DNA from 2 places in the Catenibacterium mitsuokai genome. Region 1 is predicted to be linked to the other one. Evidence: riboswitches for the same ligand, from Rfam matches in the RefSeq annotation. Region 1 holds a riboswitch; the other holds the start of a gene.
The links. Region 1 has a riboswitch for ZMP and ZTP ahead of NQ499_RS02330 (phosphoribosylaminoimidazolecarboxamide formyltransferase). Riboswitches for the same ligand answer to the same signal wherever they lie in the genome.

Region 1 (15,756 bases):
TCGGTATTGGTTCTGTATTTTCAGATCCGTTTGGAAAGTCTGCACAAGCAATCATGAAAGAAGTACTTGAGTCAGATATCATTGAAGATGAGAAAATTTTGAAATGTATCCATAGATCGTGTAAAAATAAAGATAAGATTCTAGATTCCATTAAACACTGCAATATTGAAACTGATCAAAGGTTTAAAATGAATGAGTCAATGACTCATATGGAAGAATTACAAGTCCATATTGATAACTGTGAAATCGAAATGATGAAACGTGCAGCACCAATGTTCGATCAATTCATGCACATCACCCAACTACCAGGCATCAGCACTTTATCTGCAATCCTTATTATTTCAGAAATCGGAGTAGATATGAAACAATTCGAATCAGATAAACAACTAACCTGTTGGGCTGGATTAGCACCTGCAAATAACGAAAGTGCTAATAAGAAAAAATCAGTTCGTATTTCTAAAGCAGGTCAATATTTAAAACCTTTATTAGTTCAGTGTGCTCTTGGAGCAATCAAAGATAAGGAGGGCTATTTTGGAATTAAGTATTCTCGTATCAAAAAGAGACGAGGTCACAAGAAAGCCATTATCGCAATTGCAAGAATGATGCTTGTCAGTATATACCATATGATTCTTACTGGAGAGACATTTAATCCTTCAGATTATGAATCATTTAGAAATCCTAATCCACCTATAAAGCAACAAGATTTAACAGAAGAATCAGCAATTGAGTTTCTTAAGAAATCAGGTTTTGACGTTTCTAAATTAACTAAACCATAATATTCAATTATTCTATTTTTTCTAAATTATTCAAACTTGTTTTTAAGTTTGTCTTTTTTTATACGTTTAGATTGATTTTTGTTTCACACTTACACCTCTTAAATGAAGTTTGAATGACTGAGGGAGGTCAGTTATATGGCATTCAAAACAAGACGTATTCATTGTAAGAGATGTTCCCTTTACTTCTTTCTTCTCTTCTCTTAAAGACTGATATTCTTCAATAGGGAACTGATAAAGTCTACCTTCATGCTCAGTAATCTCTCTAAAGAGAGTGAAGGCATGCTGACGTCCTTCTTCTACGGTAGGATTTGTATAATCAATATCAGGAAGCCCCATCCAACCGGCCATGATCATACGACCTTTTTCATCTTTGAAGAACTGCTGGGCATAGATATCAAATCCATGATCAAACTCGATAAAGTCTTCTAGTACGCAATCTTTCTCTAAATCTGTTGTAAGAGGAAAGTATCCATTCTGATAAATAGCTTCATAATCATAGTTATGACTTTCTAGTCCCTGAGGACAACAGAATAAGAACTTCTTCTTTTCAAAACTTAAATAATTCGGACACTCCCACATATAACCAAAAGGTTTATGGTAGTCAACAGTCTTCATGTAATCCCACTTCTTTAAATCTTTTGATGAATATAAGATTGCACAACCATGTGAATCAAGGGTTCTTGCTCCTAGAACCATATAATACATACCATCATTTTCATAAACGTAGGGATCTCTTACATGACAAGACATGTTTTGAGGATAATCCTTGTTGTAAAGCACAACTTCCTTATGATCTAATACAAGCCCATCTTGTGAATCAACCATCATCACATTATGTTCTCTACCTGCATTAATATAATCATAATCGCCAGGCAGCTTTACATTACCAGTATAGAACTGACTACTCCCACGGGCAAGCCCGTGGGGTTCTGATTACCAAGTGTAGCTTGTAATCGTACATCATTTTCAGACTTTGGAGTTACAAGTGTAAATCTATTTGAATTAGAACTTTCATTACCAAGCAGTCCATCGACCACATTAACGGTAAATTTCTACTTTCGTAAGGAAGTATAATCGATCTCCCTGAATATGTTTTACGCTATCTTAATTCCGCTATTTAATACCTTGATCTCGTTAACCTTAATCCATTCGATTAGGGCTTTTTCTTTGTTGTAACACTTATCAAATTCAGAAATGCATTTGCTTTTATCTATATCTTTGGTTCTGTAATCGTAACAGTATAATAGGAATGATGAATACCAGTCTCTTTGTACCTCTGTCCCATCTTGCAGCTTATACATTCGGTCAGATAGTTTCTTTTTAATATAGTCATCAACAGTATGATCATATTGACTTGCTCTGTAATCATTAGATACTTCAATATATATACCACCTGATACCTTGAATTTCTGTTCTACAGCAGCTTGAAACCCAGAAGGACATCTATTCTTTATGGATCTGCCAAAACGCTTTTTCCTATGAAACTTGCCTTTACTATTGACCGTAGTTTCTTTGGCTCGTCTCATAAGCTTGCCTGCATTTTTAGGTTCTGTGATAAATACATCTCCAAGACTTCTTAAATGGTTAGTGTCTTCATTTATTGCAAGCTGTCTGTTTATGGCATTGATGCGACATAATTCAGAGTGTTTCTCTTTTAACTTCTTATAATGATTAGAATATCTCCAAGTCTTGCGACCTTTTTTAACAGTACCATCATCATTATAATTCTGCGGATTAGTTACACGTCTTGACCTGTCCATAGCACGGTATAGCAGACGTTCTTTTCTCTCAGAAGTCTGAATACTGCTGCCATGCTCTGAAAGATTCTTAAGTCCTACTTCTGTATCGGAAGTATAGGCAACTGTCTGTGTACCAATATCAGCATCGATCATTCCTTTGCCATATTTATGTCTTGGATTGCCAAATCTATCATATTTAGGTTTTGCCCTGCCTTCGATGGTTAAATGTAAATATACTCTGTATTTACCTCTTATCATCCTGGGAACAAGCGTAGCATAGCAGGGTCTGTATGTATCTATGCAACAGCCATCTTTAATAAGAATACTAACAGCCCTGTTATCCAAGATCTCAGATTCGGCAAGATATGATACAACAGCATCTACTTCATCCTGCTGGAATCTATCATTTACCTGTATTCCAAATACCATCCTGCCAAGTTTGAACTGCAGCTTATTATCTGTAACGGATATAGGTAAACCACGATTTATCTGCTTTGCACGAATACAAGGCAGTTCTCCATATCTTGAGAAATGAATGGCATTACCATTACCATATAAGCATTTTTCAATACCACGCCATATATCTTCGGCTTTAGTCAGAGCGAATACAGCGTCTACACCATATTTCTTGCCTATTGGAATCATGGACGTTCTGCAGTATTCCCATGTAATATTATAAGCTTTCTGCATTTCATTAAGCTGTTTGGCATAAGTTTTTCGTTTATCCTTATCTTTAGAATTACCATAAAGAAATAGTAATTTTCGGTATCTCTTTGTACGCATAAGCTGGTTATAATTCTTTCTCATAAGACCTACAAGTTCGTTGCCTGCTTTTCTGATCTTATTCGAAAGCTTTACAACTTTTTGTATATCAGAAGAAGACATATCAGTTTCAGCAGCCAGGATATGCCTGTCAGAAAGCTTATGAAATTGTTTAAGATGTCTTTTATGTTCTTTATCAGTTATCATTTTTCTGCTCCTTAATATTATCTTAATTACTGTAGATACAAAATATCCTCTAGACCATAAAATACCGCATCCTGCATAGAATTGTATTAATTGTGGAAATGCCTTGAATAGTTCAATAGCACTTATATCTTTAAAAGTCCTTACAACATCACAGGGAGCAGCAGTTTGTGGTACATCTACAAAGACATGTATATGGTCAGGCTTCACTTCAAGAGCCTTAATGTGGTAATAGATTTTTCTGTGATATCTGTTTCAATATTTCCTCTACATTACCTTTTAATACCAGAAATATGAATTTAGAATACCTAATGATGTGATACTGTATCAGATATTTTCAATACGAAGCAAGTCAAGAAATATGATACTCTCACCTTCCTCAGCAGAATAGATACGTGCAAGGTTTTCAAGTTCTGTTTTCCATCCGGCAGGAATGGAGATATTTATTTGTACATTGTCACTTTTAGTTCGTGCCATTACTTTTTCCACAACTTGAATGATATGCTGAATTATTAGGATTACACTGTTCTGCATGGTTATTATTGTTCGCTATATGTGCAGCATTATTAGGATTTTTCTGATTACAGTGATGGTTGTTGTGTTGTATGTATGCTTATATCATAGTTACTTTTACTAATGATCTGTTTACTTTCTATACTTTAATATACATAGATTATATATCATTTTTCTAAGTATATATCAAGTGAAATGTGGCTTTCATCCCACACGCAAGCGTGTGGTTTTTTCGCCACAAATTTATAACGTAATAATCCATGATCATTGAAGCAGCACCCAGAATAAGCACCACCTTGATTATGAGGATGATCAGGAGAGAGGGCAATCCCCTCATCCTGATAGTAAAGGAAATCTTTAGTGGTGAATTGTTTCCAATACTTTAATCCACCTTCAGGTTCGTAAGAATACTGATAATAGATATGATATACTCCATCTTTTTCTATAAGCCCATTAGGATCATTCATCCATCCAGATACAGGTTCTAGATGATATTTTAGTTTATACATTTCCTTCATAAAAATCTCCTTATGCAACCTTAGCTTCTACGACTGGATTCGCTATTTCTACAACATCTGTATTGGCATCAACAGCACCACTCCCAAAAATAATCTGGAACTGTTCCTGGACAAGGAATGTTCCCTTAACTCCATCTACAGATTCTAAAGCTTTTTCATCTGCAAATGATGGATCCTTCAACATCAATCTTAAACGTGTAGCACAATGAAATGCCTTTTTGATGTTCTTAGGTCCACCAACGTGGGAGATGACTTCTTTTGCGACTTTGTTGTAGTCCATTGAAATTTCCTCCTTTATCAGTGCATTACCGATACCACATCTGTATCATAAACCACATGTAATGCTTTGCCAACAAAAATATGGAACCGATACCACTTTTTTTATAAAAAAAGCATCAGATACTTCTGACGCTTTCTCCTTCTATAAATGTGAAGTCAATAAGTGTAGCACGTTCGACCTCTTTTTCTTCAATCATATCAAGAATAATTTGTCCAGCCATCTGACCAGCATGGGCATAATGGAACTTAATAGTTGTAAGGGCAGGGGACATTACAGTAGAAGTCCAATAGCCACCAAATCCAGTTACTGAAACATCCTCAGGAATACGTAAACCGTGGTCTTTTAGAACCTTCATACATCCCATCGCAATCGTATCTGTTGCACAAATAATGGCAGTAGGACATTCATGATGATTTAAATAGTCATTTAATCGAGTTATTGTCTTTTCCACAGAGAAGTCTGTTTCTAGAAAATGAGGATGCACATCCTGTAAGCCATCATAAACACCCTGTCTACGAATTACTCCTACAGCCACATCTTTTCTGCTTACTCCTGCATATACAACATTCTTATGACCATTATTATAAATATACTCACCTATCTTATAACCTGCTTCATAATCGTTATTAATAACACTTACACCATCATCATAGGCCTGCGCCATAAAGACAATAGGAATGGAACTCTTAGAGGCAATATCTCTATGTGCCATTGTGATAGATGTTGCAAGAAGGACAATTCCATCCACCTTTAGCTGCATAAGTTTAGTAATAGATTTGATTTCATCGAGTTCATCATGATTTGTATTAATGATAATTGTCGTATAATGATGTTTCTTTAAGAACTGATCAATGTTCATCATCATACGACTAGAAGCATATGAAGTAAGAGTAGGGCATACAATACCCACGGTATGTGTCTTGTTGGCTTTTAAATTCGCAGCAAGCACATTAGGTTCATAATCATACTCTTTCACAATCTTCTCTATCTTCTGACGTGTTTCTTCTTTTACATAGCCACCATTAAAATAACGAGAAACAGTTGTCTTAGACACACCTGCAACTTTCGCAATATCGGCCATAGTCATCTTCTTCATGTTAATCCTCACTAAATAAACTCATGATTTCTTCACCACTCATAGTCGTAATAGAACCACTATTACCTTCCACAAAACGATCTGCAAGATCCTTCTTTGCAGCCTGCAATGTCTGAATCTTTTCTTCAATAGAATCAGCCATAATCAATTTATATACAAATACCTTATTCTTCTGACCGATACGATATGCTCTATCAGTTGCCTGATTTTGTGCAGACATATTCCACCAAGGGTCAAAATGAACAACACCTTCTGCAGCAGTCAAGTTTAAACCAGTACCTCCAGCCTTCAAACTAATTAAGAAGACTGTTGTATCATCGTTCTGATAAGCATCCACTAATCCTTTACGTTTCTCTTTTTCTGTATCACCAGTCAACATATAATAAGATGTCTTACTCTTATCTAATTCTTTTGCAAGAAGATTCAATAAGCTCTTAAATGACGAGAATACAATAATCTTCTTGTTATTATCTTTATATGTCTGAATAATATTTAAACATGCTTCCATCTTAGAAGACTTATGTTTTACATCATCAAAGACAATACGAGGTTCGCAGCAGATCTGTCTTAACTTTGTCAACATCGCAAGAATCTGAATGCGGTCCTTAGAACCATCTAAAGTCTTTAATAACTGATTGGCCTGTGCTAAATGTGCTAAATAGAGCTTCTTTTCATCTTCACTGAAGTCTACAAGTACAGTATTTTCAATCTTATCAGGTAAATCTTTTAATACTTCATTCTTCGTACGTCTTAATACAAAAGGTGAAATCATCTTCTGTAATTGTGTCTGTGTTTCTTCATCATGATCCTTGACAATAGGTGCTTCATAATGAGACTTAAAATAACGATAGTTATATAAATAATCTTTATTTAAGAAGTCAAAAATGGACCATAACTCAGCCAGTGAGTTTTCAATAGGTGTACCAGTTAACGCAAAACGCTGTTTACCTTCTAATGATTTTACTGCAATCGCATTCTTAGTTTTCTGATTCTTAATATACTGTGCTTCATCTAAGACAATAAAATCAAATGTGATACCTTTATATTGTTCATAATCCTTACGAATATAGTCATAAGAAGTAATCATAACATCAAACTGTTTATAGCTTTTAATAATCTCTTTACGTTCCTTCGCACTTCCCATAACACAAGTCACCTTTAAATGAGAAGAGAACTTATTAAACTCATCTAACCAGTTTAAAATCAATGAAGCAGGACAGATAATAACAGAGAAATGATGTTCATTACTTTCTAATAAACTCATAATCTGAATCGTTTTACCTAGCCCCATATCATCGGCAAGAATACCACCAAAATGAAGGTCATTCATAGTAGAAAGCCATTGGAAACCTTCCTTCTGATAATCTCTTAAAATAGGTGCATAACGCTCATTTAAAGGATGTTCATGATGTGTATAGTTCTTTAAATGGTCTAATACATCCTTAAATGATTCTTCACGATTGACCTGTACATATTCAAAACCTTGAGTGGCTAAGTCCATCTGATGAGCTCTATTCAGATTTAAATCAATAGTACCATCTTCAGAAATATCTTTAGGTAGAATATGATACTGATCCATCATCTGACCTAACTCATCTAATTCATGTGTATCAATATAAAGTAACTGACCATTTTTTAAACGATGATAACGTTTCTTCTTCTGATGACTTGCTATAATATCAGCCAGTTCTTCTTTAGGAACATCTAAAGAATCCAGATTCATTTCTAATAAATTATGGGAAACCTTAATACCAACAGATAAGTTCATAGACTTCTTAGAACCAATAGCCTGTAAAGAATCAGATACATAAACATCTGTCAACTTATTCAAGTGATTTAAACCATCATGAATCATATCAATGGTTTCATCGCGATGTGTATCAAAACGCATAGGTCCTGACATATCATCAGGATTATATTTCTCTAGGAAACTAATAATCAAATCTGCCTTTAAAGAATGAGGTACATCATCTTTAAGAATATCATGCTTACCATCCTCATATGTTCCCATTAAAGTAATCAAAGCATATTCATCTTCATCTACATCTGCATAGATTTCTAGATGCGTTTCTTCCTTAATCTTATCTTCTAGACCTACATACTCAATATATTTCTTTGTAGGAGAAATAATATAACGTGTAAAGTTTTCTAACTGATCATGAGATACATAAAGACGCTGTAATGTATCAAATCGATTCAATAACTCAACACTTACTCCCTGCTTATCAAAACGATAACGTGTAAAAGAATGTGTAGAAGGGCTATAACTATATAAGTTCTTCTTACCAATATAGTAAGGTGAGAGGTCTGTGTCCAATTCTAGAATTGTATCATGCTTATCCTTAGACACTGATACAACAGGATGTAATTCATCCTCTAAACGAGCAAAAGGATGCATTGCCTGAGGGATTTCTTCAAGTAAATCCCAGAAAGCATCGACATTATCATCATTGATGAATAAAGTGTTATTACTAGATAAATGTGAATGATAATATCTTAAAATAAATTGATAAATCTTCTTTGAAGGTTCATCAAGAATATCAGGATTATGCACAAAAGCGAGTGTCTTACCATACGTATGATATTCATTATTTTGCATTTGTGTCACAAAATTAGGAATACTCTTTACAATATAATCTCTATTACGTCCAATCTTTAAAGTAATGCCAAACTGCCAGTCATCTGCATATAGTCTTAAATGAACAGGTGTAGAATCAACAGGTGTAAACTGATTCACTAATTGTTTTTTAATATAATCAGTCAGTTCATTGGTTTCCTTTTCTCTTTCTTTACGTCTATATTCCTGCATACGCTGTTCCCATAAAAGACGTTCTCTCATAGCACTTTTCTTTTCTTCCTGTGCACGCTTTTGTAAATCAACAGCATAACGATAAGGGAACGTGTTAGGAGATAACTCCTGAACCTTTAAGATAAGGGCACCTATATGACCACAGGCTGTATATTCATCGGCATAAATACAATTACAGTCTGTAGAAACTATTTTAGAATTGGGATTTACAAGAACACGAGGAAGATAGATATTACCATTAATCATAACCTTACCAGAAATATGATAATAACCACGATTATCAGTTGTAATAGAAACATTCACAACATAATCTCTTCGATAATATTCTCGTGCAATATCACGGTTACGTGCTCTAGATACAACACGTTCAAATTCATTATCAGTGATAAATAACATAGCAATTCCTCCTAATCTAACTAATTATATCATAAGAAAGAACACAAAAAAACTGGAATAAAATTTATTCCAGTTCAACAGGTTCCTGTTGTAGAGTTAAACCATATTTCTTTTTAATAATAGAAACGATTTCTTCTCTAGCCTGTTTTAAGTGTGCATAACTTTGTGCACTTTCATTAATTAAGATCAGTGCAGCTTTCTCAGATACACGCATGCCATGGAAAACCATTCCCTTTAATCCAGCATGGTCTATCAACCATCCAGAAGGGACTTTATTTCCTTCCCATACCGGTACATTCATGCCTCTTAAACGATCAGCTTCAGCATCATCTAAATAAACATTCTTAAAGAATGATCCAGAACTTGCCATTTCTTCAGGTTTAGGAAGCTTGGACCAGCGTATTTCAGTCACCATCTCTCTAATAGATTTAGGAGAGAAATCAGTAATCTGATGTTCTTCTACATAATTCTGTAAAGAAGTATAGAAAGGAGGAGTAAGTGTATCATGACTTAAGTGAATAGTCATAGAGATAATCAAATAACGTCCTGCATCTTCACCATGATTGAAGATACTTGATCTATAGCCTAGCTTCATATCTTCAGCTTTAATAGTGACATACTTTTCTTCCTTTAAATCATAAGCAAGAACAGAGTCTAATACCTGTACAATTTCCTGACCATAAGCACCTACATTCTGTACAGGTGCAGCACCTACTGTACCAGGAATAGCACTCAATGCTTCAATACCAGATAAATTTTTTTCTGTAGTGAAAGCAACAAGATCATCAAGTAGTTCTCCACCCATTGCAACAACTGTTAATTCATCAATAGAACGTATACCCTTAATACGGTTTAAAAGAATAACCCCCTTGAAACCTTCATCTTTTCCAATTACATTACTTCCTGTTCCTAAAATAAATACAGGAAGCTGACGTTCTTTTGCAAATAAGTAAGCTTTTTCTACATCTTCTACGGTCTCTAATTCAATCACATAACGCGCTAGACCGCCTAGGCGCATTGTAGTGAGTTCCTTGATTTCTACATTCTCATTTATTCTCATAAAGTGCATTATAACATAGTTTTTTCAAAAGTGTGCATTAATGATGGAACAATCTCTGATGTGTGAATGCAAGAACCATATCATACTTATTACATGTATCAATAACATGGTCATCACGAATAGAACCACCAGGCTCACCCACATACTTTACACCACTCTTATGGGCACGTTCAATATTATCTCCAAATGGGAAGAATGCATCACTACCTAGTACAACATCTGTATTCTTCTTTAACCATTCTTTCTTTTCTTCTTTTGTGAATACTTCTGGTTTTACCTTGAAATAGTTCTGCCATACATCCTCACCAAGTACATCTTCATAATCATCTGATACATACGCATCAATTGTATTATCCTTTTCAGCACGTTTTAGACCATCTGCAAACTGTAAACCTAATACCTTAGGATGCTGACGTAAGAACCAGACATCTGCCTTATTACCAGCAAGTCTTGTACAATGAATACGAGACTGCTGGCCAGCTCCAATACCAATAGCCTGACCATTCTTGACATAACATACAGAATTAGACTGTGTATACTTTAATGTGATCATAGAAAGGATTAAATCATGTAATGCATGTTCAGGAATATCTTTATTCTTAGATACAACATCCTTAAACATCTCTTCATTAATCACGCAGTTATTTCTACCTTGCTGGAATGTAATACCAAATACCTGTTTAATTTCTACTGGATTAGGTACATAATGGGGATCCATCTGTAATACACAATAAGTGCCTCTTCTTTTCTTCTTAAGTATTTCTAAAGCTTCTTTTGTATAACCAGGCGCAATAATACCATCACTGACTTCACGATTAATAAGCTTAGCAGTTACTTCATCACATACATCAGAAAGAGCACAGAAATCACCATATGAACTCATACGGTCACTACCTCTTGCCTTAATATATGCATTAGCGATTGGACTTAACACTTCAGCACTTTCCTTTACAAAATACATCTGTCTTTCTACTTCAGTTAAAGGTGTCCCGATAGCTACACCAGCAGGAGATACATGCTTAAAACTTGCCGCACAGCTCATATGAGTTGCTTCCTTTAATTCCTTCACTAGCTGCCAGCTATTAAAAGCATCTAATAAGTTGATATAACCAGGTTTACCATTTAAGACAGTAAAAGGAAGTTCTCCTTCTTCCATAAACACTTTAGCAGGTTTCTGATTAGGGTTACAGCCATACTTTAATTCTAATTCTTTCATAGATTCCTCCAAAAAAAGAAGCCGACACATACTCCAGGCTTCTTTGCCCAGACGGTCGGCTTCTTCATTTGATTTATTATACTCCCTGTGGTCAATTCCACTTCCGTCAGTCATATAACTAATGTCATTATAGATAAAAGAATATAATAAAACAAGCATTTTCATTATATAAAAATAGAATGTAAACGCTTGCATAATTGTAATTATTAGGCTATAATTAAGTCAGAAAGAGAGGAGGAAGACCTCCTTAACATATACATTCATCTCAAAGAACTTGGTCAGAAAGGAGAGATTCCCATGGGATACTGTGACTGAGTATCCATTGAGGATACTCAATTAAATTAGGAAAAACGTATTTATCCACCGATAATGATTTATATGCAATATCGATAATGTATGGTTTATATGATGGGTGGAAACGGGAGATAGCTCCTGAATATAATAATAAGGTACGTTGATCTATATATTGGAAGGCTATAAAAAGGTTTTCCCATTTATCTATGATGCTGGAAATTGAATCCAAAAGATGTAATCCTAGTATCCAGCAGAAAAAGCTATGGTGATGTAAAAGCCATAGCTTTTTCATTTGAAAACAAAAACCTCCTGTCGATAGACAAGGAGATTTTTGCGCAGGTAGGCTCACTTAGAGTACTTCTACCGCTGGCGTAGTTGTTTTGTATAGTATATGTATACTAACGTCAATTGTATTTGTGAAAAAGCATCTATTTATCAATAAATTTTCATTTTATAAAAATTAGATGAAAACGCTTGCATTCATGCGAATGATAATGTATGATATAAGCGAAAAGAGAAGACAGAAGATAAAACATTAAATATAAGACATGTTACTTGACTTCCTAGTCTAACGAACCGAAAAGTAAAATGAAGAAATACGGCGATTATAGTAAGATTCGATCTTATATTAAATGAGAAATGAAAATTTCTAATAAAATGTTGAATCCATAAAAAGTCTAATAATAAAAAGAACTCAATATCAATAAGATGGGTTTGATAAATTATTCAAATGAGTCTAATGCTTCTCCTTATATAGCAAAAGAGGAATCCAAATGGGTTCCTCTTTTCGTTTAGCTTTCTTCTATTTCTAATAGTTCTAGATAACGTTCATTCTTTTCTTCTAAAGTCTTTTCAACTTCATCACGTTCTTTACTTAATTCATCGAGCTTTTCAAAATCCTGGGTACTTCCCATTTCTTCATCGATTTCACTTAAACGTGTTTCTAGATTCATAAGAAGATCATCCATACCTTCTAGTTCTTTCTTTTCACTGAAGGTTAATCTTCTCTTTCTATTTTCTTTAGCCTGTTTACGATAGTCTTCTCTTTGAGATTCTGTTTCTTTCTTAGTATTAGTGATATCAATAGAAGCACTATAGCCACCATTCACATAATGAATTTCCTGATCCTTAAAGACAAATAAACCATCCACAATACGATCTAGAAAATAACGGTCATGGGATACAGTAATCACAATACCTTTAAATGTATCTAGATAATCTTCTAATACATTCAATGTTTCAATATCTAAGTCATTCGTCGGTTCATCTAATAGTAATACATTCGGTGCACCCATTAAAACCTTTAATAAATAAAGTCTTCTCTGTTCACCACCTGATAACTTACCAATCTGTGTATATTGGGCATGGTCATCAAATAAGAAACGTTCACACATATTACGAGCACTAAGTGTACCTTCACTTGTTTCTAGATTATCACTTGTTTCTCTAATATAATCAATAACTCTCATTGTAGGATCATCATAATGGAAATGCTGCTGGAAATAGCCCATACGGATTGTATCACCAATAATAATCTCACCATCATAATCAGTGATAATACCTGCAATCATATTGAGTAACGTTGTCTTACCACAGCCATTTTGTCCTAATATACCTATACGGTCAAATCTCTTAAATAAATAAGAAAATGGCTTAAACATCACCTTATCAGGATAGCTTTTAGACACATTCACTAACTCAATAGTCTTCTTACCTAAACGACTTGTAGTATCTATAAGTTCAACAGTTCCTTTCTCCTGAATTTGTTCAATAGAAGATAATTCTTCAAAACGCTGTAAACGGTCTTTACTCTTAGTAGAACGTGCCTGAACACCTGCTCTGACCCATTCTAATTCTTTCTTTAAGAAGAGGTTTCTTTTTCTTTGTGCCTGTAAGGCATTGTTTTCTCTTTCTGCCTTTAATTCTAGGAAGTGTGAATAATTGGCTACATAAGGGAAAATCTCACCTCTATCTAATTCATAGATCTTATTTGTAATACGTTCTAGGAAGTAACGATCATGAGTGACCATAAGTAACCCTTTAGAACGCTTAATTAAATATTTTTCTAGATATTCAATCATAGGGGTATCTAGATGGTTAGTCGGTTCATCTAGAATAAGTAAATCACATTCTTCCAGTAATACGATAGCAAGAGCTAAACGTTTTTTCTGACCCCCAGATAAAGTACTGATTACCTGATCCATATCTTCTAAACCAAAACGTGTCAAAGAAGACTTAATAGAATATTCAGGGACATCCTTAAGAATATGTTTTGCTTCATTAAGAATCGTTTCATTATCTCTAAATACAGGATTCTGAGGTAAATAAGCAATCTTTAGATCCTTCTTATAAGTGATTGCAGGACTGTCATGATGGGCAATCATCTTTAATAAAGTACTCTTACCTGTTCCATTGACACCAACTAAGGCAATCTTATCTGTATCCTCTACAATCATATTCAAGTTCTTATACAACTGTCTCTCACCAATCGCATAAGATAAATTCTGTATATTAATTAACATGTAGTCACCTCTATAAAAGAGAGTGGAATAAATCATCCACTTCTTGTTTTCTCTTCTTAGTCTCTTCAGGTAAAACACGGAAGCATTCATCTAATACATCATTTTCATGTGCATTTAAACCTCTCTTTAAAATGGTTTCACCTGTCTTTAAGTTTTCTAGATGATAATACCCTTTTTCATCAATTCTTTCAACAACCCACATGATTCCATCTCCTCTTTGTTTTCCTCATTATAGCATGCTATAATGGGGAAAAGGAGTGTGAACTTTTATGAATAATATTCTTTTATTTGGTTTATGTGTTGTTGTGCCAGTGCTTATTCCTTTAATTATCGCATTATTAGTGGCTGTATTATGGAAAATAAAATAAGTACAAAAGGTGTATTCTTCTTGCTTATGACAGCATTCTGCTGGTCACTTGCAGGTTTATTTATACGTGCAAGCCACTTAAATGGGCTGGGATTCTCAATGATGAGTTCTATTGTCGCAATACCTCTTAGTATGATCATTCATCATAAGAAGCTGGTATTCAATAAAATGACAGTTACAGTGGGGGTCTTTCAGTTCCTTATGAGTTTAACATTCATCTATGCCAATAAGCTCACATCAGTGGCCAATGCGATTGTATTACAATACTCATCAACAATCTTTGTATTGATCTATCAATCAATTGATTTACGTAAATTACCGACAAAAAGACAAATGGGGATCATTGCGATTGTCTTTATCGGTATGGCACTATTCTTTGCGGATACTCTTTCCTTCTCGCATCTATTAGGAAATATACTCGCAATTATATCAGGAGCCTGCTTTGGAATGCAGTTCTACCTCAACAACAAAGAAGAGGCTGAAGCTTTCTCTTCGACAATATTTGCTTATATGTTCTCTCTTACAGTAGGCTTAATTGTCTTTAGAGGACTTCCTAACTTCCATATTACTGATGCCTTTGGTGTATGTGGTTATGGTTTCTTTCCAATGTGTTTAGGTGGTATATTTCTTGCATTAGGTATTTCTTGTACAGAAGCTTTTACAGCCAATCTTATTTGCATGTTAGAAGTCATTCTAGCGCCTCTGTGGGCTTTTATCTTCTTCCATGAGACAATATCTGGTATCAGTTTAATTGGTGCAGGAATGGTTGTAGGGGGCATTATCTTAAACTTAGTATTAGACTTTAAAAAAGCAGCCATCTAGGCTGCTTCTTTTGATTGTAGACCATTTCTACTTCGATATATTCATAATGTCCTCGATGGTCTTGTTTTTCAACAAATTGTCACACGCTTCATTAAGATCTACAAAAATAGAATCAATGGCTTGTTCTACTTTAGAGTCCTTAATGGCTTCTCTTCCATCTTCTCCATTGTGCCAAGTCACATGGATATAATCATTTGAGACAGATTTCGCAATCTCAGATAAAGTAATATCATCAGCTTCTTTATCAAGACGATATCCTCCATCAACACCTGCTTTAGCCTTAATAAGGCCCGCTTCTCTCAATTTGATCATAACACGTCTTACACGTACTGGATGAGTGCAAATATGCTTTGCAAGTTCATCGCTAGAAATAAGGTCTTGG
Region 2 (15,756 bases), 1.3 Mb from region 1:
ATAAGTATCTAAAGATTCTTTAGTCATATCAAATACGCTACGTACTAAAGAGAATCCATTACTATGTACACCAGTAGATGCAATACCAACTAAAGCATCACCAGGCTTGATTGTAGAACCATCGATAATATCTTTCTTATCTACAACACCTACTGCAAAACCAGCTAAATCATAGTCATCAACAGGCATTAAACCTGGATGTTCTGCAGTTTCACCACCAACAAGAGCACATTCAGACTGAATACATCCTTCAGCAACACCCTTAACGATAGTCGCAATCTTTTCAGGATAGTTCTTACCACATGCAATGTAATCAAGGAAGAATAGAGGTTCTCCACCTGAACAAGCAATATCATTAACACACATTGCAACTGCATCAATACCGATTGTATCATGTTTATCCATTACAAAAGCAAGCTTAACCTTTGTACCACATCCATCAGTACCTGATAAAAGAACTGGTTCTTCCATATCCTTGATCTTGCTTAAATCAAAAGCACCCGCAAAACCACCAATACCACCAAGTACTTCTGGTCTCATAGTAGCCTTAACATGCTTCTTCATTAATTCCACTGACTTATAACCTGCTTCAATATCTACTCCAGCTTTTTTATAATCCATGTTTCTTCATCCTTTTATCTATTATTTTTCCATTCTTGCAAGAACTGCTTTATAAGTTTCAATTAAGTCACCGATATCCTGTCTGAATACGTCTTTGTCATACTTCTTGTTAGTATCTACATCCCATAAACGGCAAGAATCTGGTGAAATTTCATCAGCTAATACGATTTCGCCTTCTTTAGTCTTACCAAATTCGATTTTGAAATCTACAAGCTTTAAGTTTAATCTTAAGAAGAAAGCTTTAAGTAATTCGTTGATCTTTAATGTTTCAGATTTGATAGTGTTATATTCATCTCTAGTGCAAAGACCTAAAGCTACAGCATGGTCTTCATTGATTAATGGATCACCATATTCGTCATTCTTATAACTAATTTCAAAAATTGGTTCTGCTAAAACAACACCTTCCTTAGCACCAAGTCTCTTACAGAAAGAACCTGTAGTAATATTACGCACAATTACTTCTAGTGGGAAGATTTCTACTTTCTTAACTAAATCATCAGTATCATTTAACTTTTCAATCATATGAGTCTTGATACCAGCTTCTTCTAACATGTCAAAGATAATACCTGAAATAGTGTGGTTTAATACACCTTTACCAGCAAACTGATCATGTTTTACACCATTACCTGCAGTTGCATCATCCTTATAATGCATTAAGATAACATCTTCGTTATCAGTTGCAAAAATTTCCTTAGCTTTTCCTTCGTACATTAATTCTTTCTTTTCCATTGTTGTTTTCTCCTCTTATCTATATTTTTCTGAAATTTCGTTATTTGTATCTAAGCAGGCTTTTTCCATAGCCTGACGGTTGTTCTTTAATTTTTCACTTAATTCTGGATATTTGATTGCCATGATTTCAAGTGCTAACCAGGCAGCATTCTTAGCACCATCAATTGCAACTGTTGCAACTGGGATACCAGAAGGCATCTGAACAATTGATAATAAGGCATCCATTCCATCTAAACTTGCACCTTTAATTGGAATACCAATAACTGGTAACACTGTCATAGAAGCAACGACACCAGGTAAGGCAGCAGCCATACCAGCAGCTGTTAAGATAACATCTGTTCCATTGTTGTTGCATTCTTCTACAAATTCACTCAATGCACGATGTGCACGGTGTGCAGATAAAGCACGTACTTCAACATCTACGCCATATTCTTTTAATATAGCAATTCCTTTTTCTACCTTTGCTTCATCAGAGGCAGAACCCATAATTACTGCAGCTTTCATTTCAGTCCTCCATTATTTTCATTATGACTTTCATGATCTAGGTGCTCAGAGGCCTTTCACCTAAACTTGACCTCAATTATTAGAATAAACCAGTAATTTTACCTTCTTCATCAATGTCCATATTATTGGCAGCAGGTACTTTTGGTAAACCTGGCATACGCATAATATTTCCTGAAATAGCAACTAAGAATCCAGAACCAGTATTTGGAATCAAATCACTGATTGTTACCTTGAATCCTTCAGGACGTCCAAGTAAAGTAGGATCATCTGATAAAGAATACTGAGTTTTCGCAATACAGATTGGTAAATCACCTAAGCCCTGAGCAGTGAACTTCTTGATCTTGTTTGCCACCTTCTTAGTGAAGACAACATCATCTGCGCCATAAATTTCTTTGGCGATTGTCTTGATCTTTTCATCAATAGGCATATCTAATGAATAGATTGGTGCATAATGAGATTCTTCAGTATCAAGGATATTTAATAGCTTGTTAGCAAGATCAATGCCTCCTTCGCCACCCTTAGCCCATACTTCAGAAATAGATACTTCAACATTTAATTCCTTACACATATCATCTAATAGCTTTAATTCAGCTCCTGTATCTGTAGGGAAAGCATTAATAGCAACGATACAAGGTAAACCAAACTTCTTAATATTTTCAATATGTTTAGTTAAGTTACCAATACCCTTCTTTAATGCTTCAAGGTTTTCAGTACCTAATTCCTTCTTATTGACACCACCATGCATCTTTAATGCACGAACAGTCGCAACAATTACAACTGCATCTGGATTTAATCCAGCCTGACGACACTTGATATCTAAGAACTTTTCAGCACCTAAATCAGCACCAAATCCTGCTTCAGTAATTGCATAATCACCAAGCTTCATAGCAAGCTTCGTAGCCATAACTGAGTTACATCCATGAGCGATATTGGCAAATGGACCACCATGTACAAATACTGGAGTATGATCTAAAGTCTGTACAAGGTTAGGTTTGATGGCATCCTTTAATAATAAAGTCACAGCGCCAGTTGCATGAATATCATCAACAGTGACTGGTTCACCATCATAATTATAAGCAACAATCATTCTTGCTGCTCTTGCCTTTAAATCTTCAAGAGAAGTAGATAAACATAAGATACCCATGACTTCACTTGCAACACTAATATCAAAACCATCTTCACGAGGAACACCATTTGGTTTACCGCCTAAACCAACAACAATATGTCTTAAAGCACGATCGTTTAAGTCAACAACTCTCTTCCATACAATCTGTCTAGTATCAATATTCAAAGGGTTACCCTGCTGAATAGAGTTATCAAGCATTGCTGCAATCAAGTTATTTGCTGAAGTGATGGCATGAATATCACCTGTAAAATGAAGGTTGATATCTTCCATAGGAACAACCTGGGCATATCCTCCACCAGCTGCACCACCTTTAATACCAAAGCAAGGACCTAAACTTGGTTCACGCATTGCAACTACAGATTTCTTGCCTAACTGATGTAATGCCTGTGATAAACCGATCATTGTAGTTGTCTTACCTTCACCTGCAGGTGTTGGGTTGATTGCAGTTACAAGGATTAATTTACCATCTGGATTATTTTCAACTTTCTTGATAGTTTCCAAAGAGATTTTTGCTTTATATTTACCATATAATTCTAAATCATCTTCAGTCAGTCCAATCTTTTCAGCCACATTTTTAATTGGCTCCATGACTGTACTCTGTGCAATTTCTACGTCTGTTAACATTTTTTTGTTTTTCCTCTCTTTCAGGTTATTTTCTTTTAAAACAATTATATACTAATCCGGTACCTGCATGCTTCCATTTTTTTAAAAAAACAAAAAAAGAGCCTACTAAGTCCAGGACGTTGCCCAGACGGTCGGCTCTTCAAGAAATTATACTCCATGTGGTTAATTCCACTTCCGTCAGTCGTATAATACAGTTGTAGTTTATCAAATAACCTATTGTTTGACAAGCACAAATTTGATTAAATAGTGGCATAAGTTTATAATATAAAAACGGAGGTAATGACTATGTTTAAAGAAGTAGATATAAATACATTTGATTTAAAAATATTCAATAAATTGAATAAGGAATGGGCACTACTTAGTGCAGGTAATAAAGACGCATTTAATACTATGACTATTTCATGGGGCGAGATGGGTACATTATGGAATAAGCCAGTGATGACTTGTTTTGTAAGACCACAGCGTTATACAAAGGAATTTATAGATTCTAATGATAAGATGACTCTTTCATTCTTTAATGGAGAACATATGAAAGATTTAACAATACTTGGTAGAGAGTCTGGACGTGATGGAGATAAGATTGCGAAGACTGATTTAACACCTACTTTTATTGAAGGTCTTCCTACATTTGAAGAAGCAGACATTGTTGTTGTGGGAAAGAAACTCTATGAAGATACAATCAAGCCTGAATGTTTCTTAGATGAAACGCTTGTGGATAAGAACTATCCTAATAAAGATTTTCATACAATGTATATCTGTGAAGTTGAAAAGATCTATATGAAATAAGAGAAGCGCTAGTTCGCTTCTCTTTTTAGTTCATTATATTCTCTTATCTGGTTATATTCTTCGATTGTTTTCTTAATATCATTAAAGATATGTGGGTCAAGTGTCTTCTCTAGTTCATCTTCATCCACAAACTTATAATCTGTATGTTCAAATGAAATCTTAACTTGATCATTTGTAGGAATACACAAGAAACCAATACCCACTGTCTGATAATGTGGTCTAATAGCCGTAAATGTATAAACTGGCTTAATGATTTCAATATCAAGTCCTGTTTCTTCCTTTAATTCTCTTACTAATGCCTGGTGAGGATCTTCCCCGTATTCTAATCCCCCACCTGGTAATTCCCAATAACCAAGTCCATCTGATGAAGGTCTCACACGTTTCAAGATTAATGTCTTACCTTCATAAATCACAATACCTTTGACTGTAATATGAAACTGTATGTCTTTATTCTCCATATTCTTTTGCCCCCTTTTTACTATATTAGCACAACTCTTGAACGAACGTTACAAAAAGGTGCAGTATGTGTGTTTCAAATAATTCAAAAATTGTATATAATAGTCACTGAGGTGAATAAAATGATTGATTTCAAAGAAGAAGTATTAAAGCATAAAGATGAAATGCTGAAAGATTTAAAGGACTTATGTCTGATCCCTTCAACTCTTGATGAATCTACTGCGAAAGAAAATCAGCCATTTGGTGAAAACAACCGTAAAGCGCTTGATTTAATGCTTTCTATTGGTCAAAGAGATGGATTTGTTACTGATGATTGTGATGGATATGCTGGTTCTATTGATATTGGTGAAGGAGAAGACTGTTTTGGTATTCTTGGACACTTAGATGTTGTACCTACTGAAGGTCAGGAATGGGATTATCCAGAATATGATATGACTCTTGATGGAGATACACTCTATGGTCGTGGTGTGGCTGATGATAAGGGGCCTTTAATTGCCGCTTATTATGCTGCTAAGATTGTCAATGAACTTGATTTTGAAAAGAAGATGAAGGTTCGTATCATCTTTGGATGTAATGAAGAAAATGGTTCTCGCTGTATGCATTACTATTTCCAGCATCGTCCATATCCAAAGATGGGATTTACTCCAGATGCTGATTTCCCTGTTGTATATGGTGAAAAAGGTAACTGTCATTTCATCATCAAGGGGAAAACAGATGATGATAAGGTAATCTCTATTCATTCAGGACGTGTAGTGAATATCGTACCAGATCAGGCTAAAGCTGTATTAAAGGGTACTGACTATGAAGAATCATATAATGCATTCTTAAAAGAAAATAACTTCAAGGGTTCTTTAGAAGTTGTAGATGGTAACACACACTTATTCTTAAAAGGTAAGAGTGCCCATGCATCTCAGCCTCAGTTAGGTAATAATGCCGCAAGTAACCTATGTCATTATATTGCAAGTGTAACTGATAATAGCTACGCAAAATTCGTTGATGAATATTTATACAATGATTATTTAGGTGAAAAGTTCAATGTCGCATTTACTGGTGAAATGGGTGCTTTAACTGTTAACCTTGGTATCTTAGATTATGAAAATAATGAAGGTTCATTAACTCTTGATTTACGTCTTCCTCATGACTCAGACAATGATGAACTTGTTAAGAATGTAGATGAAGCTGTTAATAAGTATGGCTTGAGTGAAGAACATGATATTGGTCCTGCATTATATGTAGATCCTAATAGTGAATTAGTTCAGAAACTTCATGAATCATATGTACAGTTCACAAATGATCATGAACATGGTCCTCAGACTATCGGTGGTGGAACTTATGCAAAGAAAATGCCTAACTGTGTTGCTTTTGGTTGTGAATTCCCTGGCAAAAACCATCATATGCATGAAGAAAATGAATTAATTTCATTAGATGATTTATTAACTGCAGCTGCTATCTACGCTCAGTCTCTCTATAATCTTCTTAAAAAATAGTTGAATTCTATGTGCAACTCAAGTATAATTTGAGTTGCACAAAGTTGCGGCCGTGGTGGAATGGTAGACACGCAAGTTTGAGGGACTTGTGGACGTACGTCTGTGTGAGTTCAAATCTCATCGGCCGCACCATTAATTAAGATGAACTAGCTAGAGATAGCTAGTTTTTTATATTATGTGGAGGATTTTGTATGATTGATCATATGGAAATAAGAGGCGCAAAGGTACATAACTTAAAAAATATTGACGTTGATATTCCTCTAAATAAGATTGTCGCTATTTCTGGTGTATCAGGAAGTGGCAAGTCTTCTTTAGCATTAGGAGTCATCTATGCTGAAGGTTCTAGAAGATATCTAGAAGCATTATCTACTTATACAAGAAGACGAATCTCTCAAGGAGAAAAAGCCAAAGTAGATTCTATTAGATATGTTCCTAGTACTCTAGCATTACATCAAAGACCTAATATACCAGGCATTCGTTCTACTTTTGGAACACTGACAGAATTATTGAATTCTATTCGCTTATTATTTTCACGTTGTGGAGATTATTTATGTCCTAACGGACATAGAGTACCTGCGAGTACAAATGTAGCGAGAGGTGAAATGATTGAGTGTCCAATCTGCCACGAAAGATTTAATGGATTAAGTGCACAGGAGTATGCCTTTAATTCACAAGGCGCATGTCCTGATTGTCAGGGCACTGGTATTGTACAAACAATTAATATTGATTCTTTGATTCCTGATCCCCATCTAACTATTGATGAAGGGGCTGTGGCGCCATGGAATACACTCATGTGGTCATTGATGAAAGATGTCTGTCGCGCCATGGGTGTGCGTACTGATGTTCCTTTTGAAGAATTAACAGAAGAAGAGAAGCATATTGTATATGATGGACCAATGGTTAAAAAACATATTTTCTATCGTCCTAAGAATAAAGAGAGCGTGGAAGCAGGAGAATTAGATTTTACTTACTATAGTGCCAAAGCAACTGTCTTGAATGCATTAAAGAAGGTCAAGAACGAAAAGAATATGAAGCGTGTCAGTAAATTCCTTAAGGAAGAGACATGCCCGACTTGTCATGGCTCTCGTATTAATACACGTGCGAATTCTACATTGCTAGGTGGTAAGACTTTAACTGAAGTATGTGCGATGAGTTTAAAGGATTTAGCTGCATGGCTTCCACAGGTAATCAATACCCTTAATGATGATGTGAAAGAAATAGGTTCTAGTATTCTTGAAGAATTCATGATTAATGCGCATGCATTGCTGTCTTTAGGTCTTGGTTATTTGACTCTTGATCGTGCTTCTTCTACATTATCAACAGGGGAACTACAAAGAGTACAGCTTGCACGTACTGTAAAAAACAGAACGACAGGTGTTCTTTATGTTCTTGACGAACCTTCTATTGGACTACATCCTGCCAATGTAGATGGCTTGATTGCGATTATGAAAGAATTGATTAAGGATGGGAACTCTATTGTTTTGGTCGATCATGATACAAGAATTCTTAAAGAAGCGGATTATATGATTGAAATAGGGCCTGAAGCAGGTAAAAATGGTGGTTCTATAATTAGTCAGGGTACTATTGATGAAATCATTCAGGATAAGAATTCTATCATTGGACCTTATCTCAATGATTTACATCAAACTCTTGTAAGAAATAAGAAAGAGATTTTTAATGAGGGCTTTTTAAGACTTAAGACAGATACAATACATACTGTCAAACCACTGGATATTTCTATTCCTAAAGGAGTTCTTACTACAATTACTGGTATGTCTGGAAGTGGTAAGACAACATTGATTCTTGAATCGTTATATCCTGCTATAAAGGCTTCATTAAATCACGAAAGACTTCCTCAACATGTAAAAGAATTGGATGCATCATGGGTCAATAAGATTAATTTGATCGATGCGTCCCCTATTGGAAATAATGTCAGAAGTACTGTCGCAACTTATTCTGGTGTATTTGATCATTTAAGAAGATTGTATGGAAGATTAAGTGATCAATATAGTGCAGGTGATTTTTCTTATAATACAGGTAAGTTAAGATGTCCTGTATGTGAAGGTACTGGTACTATTTCTATGGATATACAGTTTCTTCCAGATATAGAAATGACTTGTGAACATTGTGATGGAACACGTTACAGCAATGATGTGGATTCTATAATGTACCATGGTTATTCTATTAAGGATGTGATGTCTCTTACTATCTTAGAAGCGTTAGATGTATTTAAAGAAAGTAAGAAGATTAAAGAAAAACTACAGGTTCTAGTGGATTTAGGAATTGGTTATTTGACTCTTGGTGAAGCAACACCTGCCTTATCTGGTGGAGAAGCACAAAGATTAAAACTGGCATCAGAAATAGGAAAAGTACAAGATGGAAGCATCTTTATCTTTGATGAACCTTCTATTGGATTACATCCATTAGATGTAGAGACACTACTTCGTGTATTTGATACTTTAATTCATCAAAAAGCGACTATTATTGTGATTGAACATGACTTAGATGTTATTAGAAATTCTGATTACATTATTGATATGGGACCCGAGGGCGGTCAACTTGGTGGAGAGATTATTGCGACGGGAACTGTGGAAGAAATTAAGCAGAATAAGCATAGTAAAATTGGAAAATACTTGTGAAAGGTTGTAACGAATATTTGAGCGTTACAGCTCTTTTTCATAGAAAAAAGAATATCAGAAATAATATCCGATATTCTTATTGCCATTCAATTTCTACATTTTTTTGATAATGTGCTAGTCCTATGCGAATCACTGTTCCACTTAATTCACTATCATATCTTCTACTGTCAATTTGATCTATCGCTGATTTTGCGAGTTGTTTCAAATCAACTGAACTATCATTTGTATACTTAAATTCTAGAATATATGATATTTGATTTTTCTTAGATTTTAGTATGATATCACATCTTCCCTTTCCTACTTCTCGATTACTGATTACTTCATACTCATTAGAAAGCCAGGCACACATTCCTAGCAGCATCATATGATAGCTATTTTCATCTTTCAAATCATGATAAGAAGGTAATGTGAGTAAAATCTTTCGATATCTATCTTCAAAATCATCTTTTTTGCAACGTTTTAATGAATTAAATAGTACTGTCAGATCTGTTTCAGTCGCTTTCAAATGATAGGCTGTAAGTTTTCTAAACTCTAATTGAACTTCTTGATTAGGAATTTTTATGATATACAGGCTATCTTGAATAGATATTGTTTTGTGTAATGTGAGATATCCAGCATTAACCAAAAGACCCCACAAGTTTTCTGTATTGTTTACTTCAAAAAAGCTCGTATCCATTTTTACAGTGGTTTCGAGTTTGCCATTTCGAATAAGCTCCTCATAGCCTCTCTCAAAAGCTTCATCACTGCTAGATATTGCTTTTTTAATCATTATATTACTGCTCGTATTCACCCAATAAGGCTCTAATACTTTTCTAGAAGCATAATTCAAGATAGACCATGGATTATAGATATCATGTTCTCCAAAATGATATCCATCATACATAGATTTCACTTCATCATTGAGTGATAAATCATAATATTCTAATGTTTGCTTCGTTTCTTCTTCTTTAAAGCCAAAGTATTGAGAATATTCTGGATCTTTTACTGTACATACAACCAGATTATTCAAATCGCTGAAGATGTTCTCTTTCGCTACTCTTTGAATACCAGTCATCATTGCATAATGTAGGCTCGTAGATGTCTTTAATGCATTATGAAGCAAGGAAGATAATCCCCCTCGCAACTCTTCATAATATCCTCCAACATGAGCTTCGATAAAAGGTGTGTCATATTCATCTATGAATACCATTACTTTTTTGTGATAGTATTTCTCTAATCGTTCCATCAAAAAAGAGAGTGCATCGGTAATATTATCTAGAAGTCCATCATTTTTTGTCATTAGCCCTTGTACAAGAGATTCATACTCGTTTTGTTCAAATACAGTCATTTTTTGTTCAAATACATGAGCATATCGATCATATTCTTTACGCAGTTGTAATTTAATTTCCTTTACAACATTCCATTTATCATTCTTCGCATTCGCAAACGAAATGAAGATTGTAGGATATTGATTCATTTCTGATATATACTCTGTTTCAACAATTTTTGTATCTTTGAATATTTCTTTAGAATCTTTAGTAATATCAAAGAATGAAGACATCATTGACATATTGATTGTTTTTCCAAACCTTCTAGGTCGAGTAATAAGAGTGACAGTACTTTTTCTCATTAAAAAATCATAAATCATCATACTTTTATCGATAAAAAAATAATTCTGATTCTTTAAGGTTTCATAATCTACTACTCCTAAAGGTATAGCTTTTCTCATATGGACACTCCTTTCTTTTCTACTATTATAACATAACTATCTAGTTGAATAAGCGATAAACTATCAAGTTGTACCTAGTCAATATAATATCTATTCTTTCCCTTGCTTTTCTTCCCATATTCTATCGCCTTTTTAGGACATTTCGCAATACATGCCATACAATGCGTACATTCCTTACCCCATACAGGACGATGATCCTTTATTTGTATATTTTCTAACGGACATAATTTCTCACATAATCCACATCCAATACATTCATCCGTACTATAGAAAGCATCTGCTTTCACAAAAAGTGGATAGAAAACTGTATTCACAATAGAAGATTGGAACTTGTCTTTCAATTGTAATGACATATTAGGAAAAGGTAAATGCTGATGGATATAGGAAACTGCTTGTTTAATAACAGAATCTGCCTGTTTAATAATCTTTTTGGCTTCATCATCTTCTGGTGTATTAAACATTGCGAGATAGTTTTCTGGCATAATGATTTCCATTGTACCTTTATAATTGAAACCCTTCTTCTCACATAGTTTTCTATTATAATGACCTGCATTGCCTATATTTCCCCCACAATCCATCACAAAATAGACTTCTTCAACATCCTTAAAAGCTGTCGAACGAATCCATTCTTCAACAATACGAGGTATTCTCCAGGCATAAGTGGGTACCACAAACACCAAAGTTCCTTGGATATTCTGTAAGCTATGATCATTATTTCTAATAAGTGTATTCATAAATAAATCCTTTTGTTTGTCATAGGCGGAAACCCACTGCCTTTAGGCGGTGAGAGGAGCCTCGTAAATCGTTATTTATTATCTCTGACTTTCAATATATTTTTGTATAGTTGCTGATGACACTTCTCCAATGCTGCAAGCAAAATAACCATATGGACAAATTTTTTTTCCTCCCAATACTGTCTTGATAAGACTGAACTATACTTTTGCCATAAGTGGTATGTTGTTTCCTGCTTTACAATTTTGACAATATCGCAAACTCTATCTGCTGTACCGTAACTTAATAAGAAATGTATATGGTCTTTGTCAGTTTCTATCGCAATAATTTCGTAGCGCCAGTATTAGTTATATGGAGAATCTCTTGTTTAGCATCATCGGCGATAGAATCTTTAAGTAGTTGGTTACGGTATTTGGTCACAAGGATTATATGTACTTTCAGGCTGTATTTTCGTCTGTTATGACGATTATATCTACTATCCACAGTTCACCTCAAAATATAGATGTTTCTCTATAAATTAGATATAATATATAGTGAAATATCTATGAAAGGAGTGCATCTATGGAACAGATGACTATTACAGCCAAAATTCAAATAATCGCAGCTGAAGCAGATAAGGTTTTGCTTGATGAAACTATGTCTGTTGATCGTAATGCCTGCAATTATGTTTCAGACTATGTATTCCGCACTCATGACTTAAAGCAGTTTTCACTTAATAAGGCTTTGTATTCTACTTTACGAGAAAAGTTTAACCTTAAATCGCAGATGGCGCAGTCTGTTCTGAAGACTGTTATCGCCAGATATAAGACCATTCTTGAAAATCAGAATGAGTGGATTAAACCATCGTTCAAAAAGCCTCAGTATGATTTGGTTTGGAACAGAGATTATTCCTTAACTCAAAACTGTTTTTCAATCAATACTCTTAATGGTCGTGTGAAGTTGTCTTATTTTTCAGATGGAATGTCTAAGTATTTCGATCATACGATTTATAAGTTTGGTACTGCCAGACTTGTAAATAAGCATGGTAAATACTATCTGCATATACCAGTTACCTATGAGGTTGAAGAAAGTAATATTACTGACATCTGTAACGTTGTAGGTATCGACAGAGGTATTAACTTTGTTGTTGCAACTTATGACAGCAAACATAACTCTGGATTTGTTAGTGGTAAAGCTATTAAGCAGAAACGCGCTAACTATTCCAAGCTTCGTAAAGAACTTCAAATGCGACATACGCCATCTTCAAGACGAAGATTGAAAGCTATCGGTCAGCGAGAAAACCGTTGGATGCAGGATATTAACCATCAGGTATCGAAGGCACTCGTTGAAAACAACCCAAAGCACACTCTCTTTGTATTGGAAGATTTGTCAGGTATTCGTAATGCTACAGAACGTGTTAAAACAAAATATCGTTATGTTTCTGTATCATGGTCTTTCTATGACCTTGAGCAGAAACTAATCTACAAAGCAAAACAGAATCAGTCTTCTGTTATTAAGGTAGACCCTCGCTATACAAGTCAGTGCTGCCCTTGCTGTGGACATGTTGAAAAGTCTAACCGCAATAAGAAGATACATCTGTTTACTTGCAAAAAATGTGGTTATAAATCTAATGATGACCGCATTGGAGCTATGAATCTGTATCGTATGGGAATAAACTATCTTGCAGATAGCCAAGTACCTAATACAGTTGTAACAGAGTAAACTCTGCTACAAAGGGTGCTGTCAACCACCCTATGATGTAACGCCACTTTAGATAGCAATATCTATTGGGGTTAAAGGTCGGAGGTGTAAACCGTTAGTACGACTGGGTAGTTGACACTTATATAATCTTCATTTAATTGTTGATGTAGTTCTCTTGCAATATATCGACTATTGCCTGTTCCTGTAAAATAATAAATCATTTGTGTACTCCTAGTTATATATGACTAACTTTCAATGTAATTTTTTAAAAAATGGTGTATACTTTATACAGAAAGAAGGTAAAAGAATGAAAAGAAAATGCTGGTGTGGTAGTCAGTTAGACTATCATGATTGTCATGAAGCTTTTGATAAAAAGCTTAAACAATATAAAAAACATGGTTATCTTATTCCTAATCATAAAATGATTAAGAATGAGAAGCAGATTGAAGCTATTAAAAGAGCAGCTGTTGTCAATAATGGTTTATTAGACTATATTGAAGAACATATTCAGATTGGTATGACAACACAGGATATTGATGATATGGCTGTAGCTTATACTTCAAGTCATGGTGGTTATTCTGCAGATTTAAATTATGAAGGATATCCTAAGAGTATCTGTACTTCTGTCAATGATGAAGTATGTCATGGTATTCCTGGAGATTATGTACTTCAGGATGGAGATATCATTAATGTGGATGCGACAACTGGAGTGAATGGCTATTATGCAGATGCTTCAAGAATGTTTATGCTAGGTCATGTATCAGAAGAAGCACAGCGTCTAGTAAAAGTGACTAAAGAATGTCTTGAAGAAGGTATGAAGGCTGTAAAGCCTTGGGAAAGTACTATTGCTGATATTGGTACAGCAATTGAAAAGCATGCCCATGCTAATGGATATAGTGTTGTAGAAGAGTTCTGTGGTCATGGTATTGGAAAAGCCATGCATGAGGATCCTTATGTATATCATTATACACCAAAAGAAAAGACTGTATTAATAGTTCCTGGAATGGTATTTACTATTGAACCAATGATTAACCAGGGAACACGTCATATCCATCTAGGTACTGATAATGACTGGACTGTTTATACAGATGATGGAAAACTATCAGCACAATGGGAACATACTCTTCTTGTGACAGAAGATGGTGTAGAAATCATTTCTAAATAGTTAAAAACATTGTAATATTAACCAGATATGAGAGAAGTCCTTATTTTTAAGGTCTTCTTTTTTGATCCAATAATAGATAGAACCAAAATCCCCAAACATGATATCTGTCTCTTTTGTACAGATAGAATTGCATTGGAATAAGAGAATCCATTCATGCTTGTGGGCTTGTATTTTCTTTTGATCCACTAATGTAATTGTATAAGAATTATCATATCCCTGATAGATTGTTTCACAATCACCTTCCATTTCATCTTGGATAATATCCGGATAACCTAGTAACTTGAAGTTATTTTCTTTAAGGAAATACGGGTTATATTTTCTACATATCTTTTGATAGTTCTTTTCATCTAGTCCATCTATTTCGCAGTATGTAGGAAAGCTCAACTGTTGTGATAAGTTTAATGAGAGTTCAGGAATAATGAATTCTTCATCTAAGTCTTTGGGATAGTCTCTTTCTTCTAAAATACTTAGATCAGGAAAATAATAGACTCTTGCACATCCTTGATCTTTTGCTTCTAGTCCTGCTGGCATTGTATGCAAATCATAGAAGAACAATAACAATCCTTTGGATGGAAGTAAATGATCCACGTCATAAAAAGAAGCTTCTTCTAGATTAATAGAAGCAACAAGTGTTAATGGTCTTTCTTCTACAATACCATCAAAGTCTTCTCCTGTATAATAAGGCCACACAAAATCTTTAGGTACAAGTGGTTTACCTCCCAGCTTACTAAAGTACTTATCAGGCTTTTTTTCTTTATACTGAAGATATATTTCATTTTTTGCATATTGTCTTATTTTTCTTGCATATTTCATCGTATTAAACATAGTCATCACCTACTTCAATTATAGTTTATCTCCCTTATCTTTACACTTAATTTTCATTTGACTTTTAAAAATTCAAGAAATATAATAACAAACGAACGAGTAGCAATTTTCTGCGTAAATCCAGTTTATGAACTCGTTTTTTTATTTATATAGATTAAAAAAGTGTGTAGCGAATCGCGTAAGTCCAGCTTATGGGATCACTGCACACTTTTTTATTAGCTAAAAAGGAGATTAAAATGACAGAAAACAACAAAATGAGAGAGATGCCTGTAAATCAGTTAATGATTCAATTAGGTATTCCGATGATCTTATCAATGGCTTTACAGGCTGTATATAATATTGTAGATAGTGCCTTTGTAGGGAATATGCGTACAGGCAGTGAAGCTGCACTCAATGCATTAACACTTGTATTCCCTGTACAGATGTTGATGGTGGCGATTGGTATTGGGACAGGTGTAGGGACAAATGCCCTTCTTGCAAGAACATTAGGAGAAAACAACAGAAAGAAAGCATCAAAAGTAGCGGGTAATAGTCTTTTCTTGGCCTGTATTATTTATATATTATGCTTATTATTTGGTATCTTTGGTGTTAAGGCATATATTGCATCACAAACAGTCAATAAAGAAGTACTTACTATGGGTATCAGCTATTTAAGAATATGCTGTATAGTGTCT

Region 2: linked by a shared signal. The riboswitch ahead of NQ499_RS09610 (formate--tetrahydrofolate ligase) and the one ahead of NQ499_RS02330 (phosphoribosylaminoimidazolecarboxamide formyltransferase) in region 1 are both predicted to bind ZMP and ZTP.

Annotation. Positions count from the first base shown of each region.
Region 1 is NZ_CP102271.1:459,867-475,622, forward strand. It holds gene NQ499_RS02285 (IS110 family RNA-guided transposase) at 1-776, shown strand, start outside; partial or broken gene NQ499_RS02290 (glycoside hydrolase family 32 protein) at 843-1,661, opposite strand; gene NQ499_RS02295 (transposase) at 1,871-3,691, opposite strand; gene NQ499_RS02300 (hypothetical protein) at 3,809-3,958, opposite strand; gene NQ499_RS02305 (hypothetical protein) at 4,162-4,512, opposite strand; gene NQ499_RS02310 (PTS transporter subunit EIIB) at 4,523-4,792, opposite strand; gene NQ499_RS02315 (LacI family DNA-binding transcriptional regulator) at 4,908-5,888, opposite strand; gene NQ499_RS02320 (DEAD/DEAH box helicase) at 5,890-9,093, opposite strand; gene murB (UDP-N-acetylmuramate dehydrogenase) at 9,158-10,153, opposite strand; gene NQ499_RS02330 (phosphoribosylaminoimidazolecarboxamide formyltransferase) at 10,191-11,369, opposite strand; ZMP/ZTP riboswitch at 11,408-11,493, opposite strand; gene NQ499_RS02335 (hypothetical protein) at 11,635-11,955, opposite strand; gene NQ499_RS02340 (ABC-F family ATP-binding cassette domain-containing protein) at 12,455-14,185, opposite strand; gene NQ499_RS02345 (DUF3006 family protein) at 14,196-14,387, opposite strand; gene NQ499_RS02350 (DMT family transporter) at 14,538-15,374, shown strand; gene NQ499_RS02355 (RrF2 family transcriptional regulator) at 15,402-15,756, opposite strand, start outside.
Region 2 is NZ_CP102271.1:1,831,012-1,846,767, forward strand. It holds gene purM (phosphoribosylformylglycinamidine cyclo-ligase) at 1-621, opposite strand, end outside; gene purC (phosphoribosylaminoimidazolesuccinocarboxamide synthase) at 643-1,350, opposite strand; gene purE (5-(carboxyamino)imidazole ribonucleotide mutase) at 1,366-1,854, opposite strand; gene NQ499_RS09610 (formate--tetrahydrofolate ligase) at 1,934-3,604, opposite strand; ZMP/ZTP riboswitch at 3,719-3,799, opposite strand; gene NQ499_RS09615 (flavin reductase) at 3,890-4,390, shown strand; gene NQ499_RS09620 (NUDIX hydrolase) at 4,399-4,848, opposite strand; gene pepV (dipeptidase PepV) at 4,969-6,333, shown strand; tRNA gene NQ499_RS09630 (tRNA-Leu) at 6,380-6,465, shown strand; gene NQ499_RS09635 (excinuclease ABC subunit UvrA) at 6,525-8,972, shown strand; gene NQ499_RS09640 (AAA family ATPase) at 9,049-10,680, opposite strand; gene NQ499_RS09645 (EFR1 family ferrodoxin) at 10,755-11,414, opposite strand; partial or broken gene tnpA (IS200/IS605 family transposase) at 11,493-11,895, opposite strand; gene NQ499_RS09655 (transposase) at 11,974-13,113, shown strand; gene map (type I methionyl aminopeptidase) at 13,400-14,257, shown strand; gene NQ499_RS09665 (YwqG family protein) at 14,258-15,082, opposite strand; gene NQ499_RS09670 (MATE family efflux transporter) at 15,319-15,756, shown strand, end outside.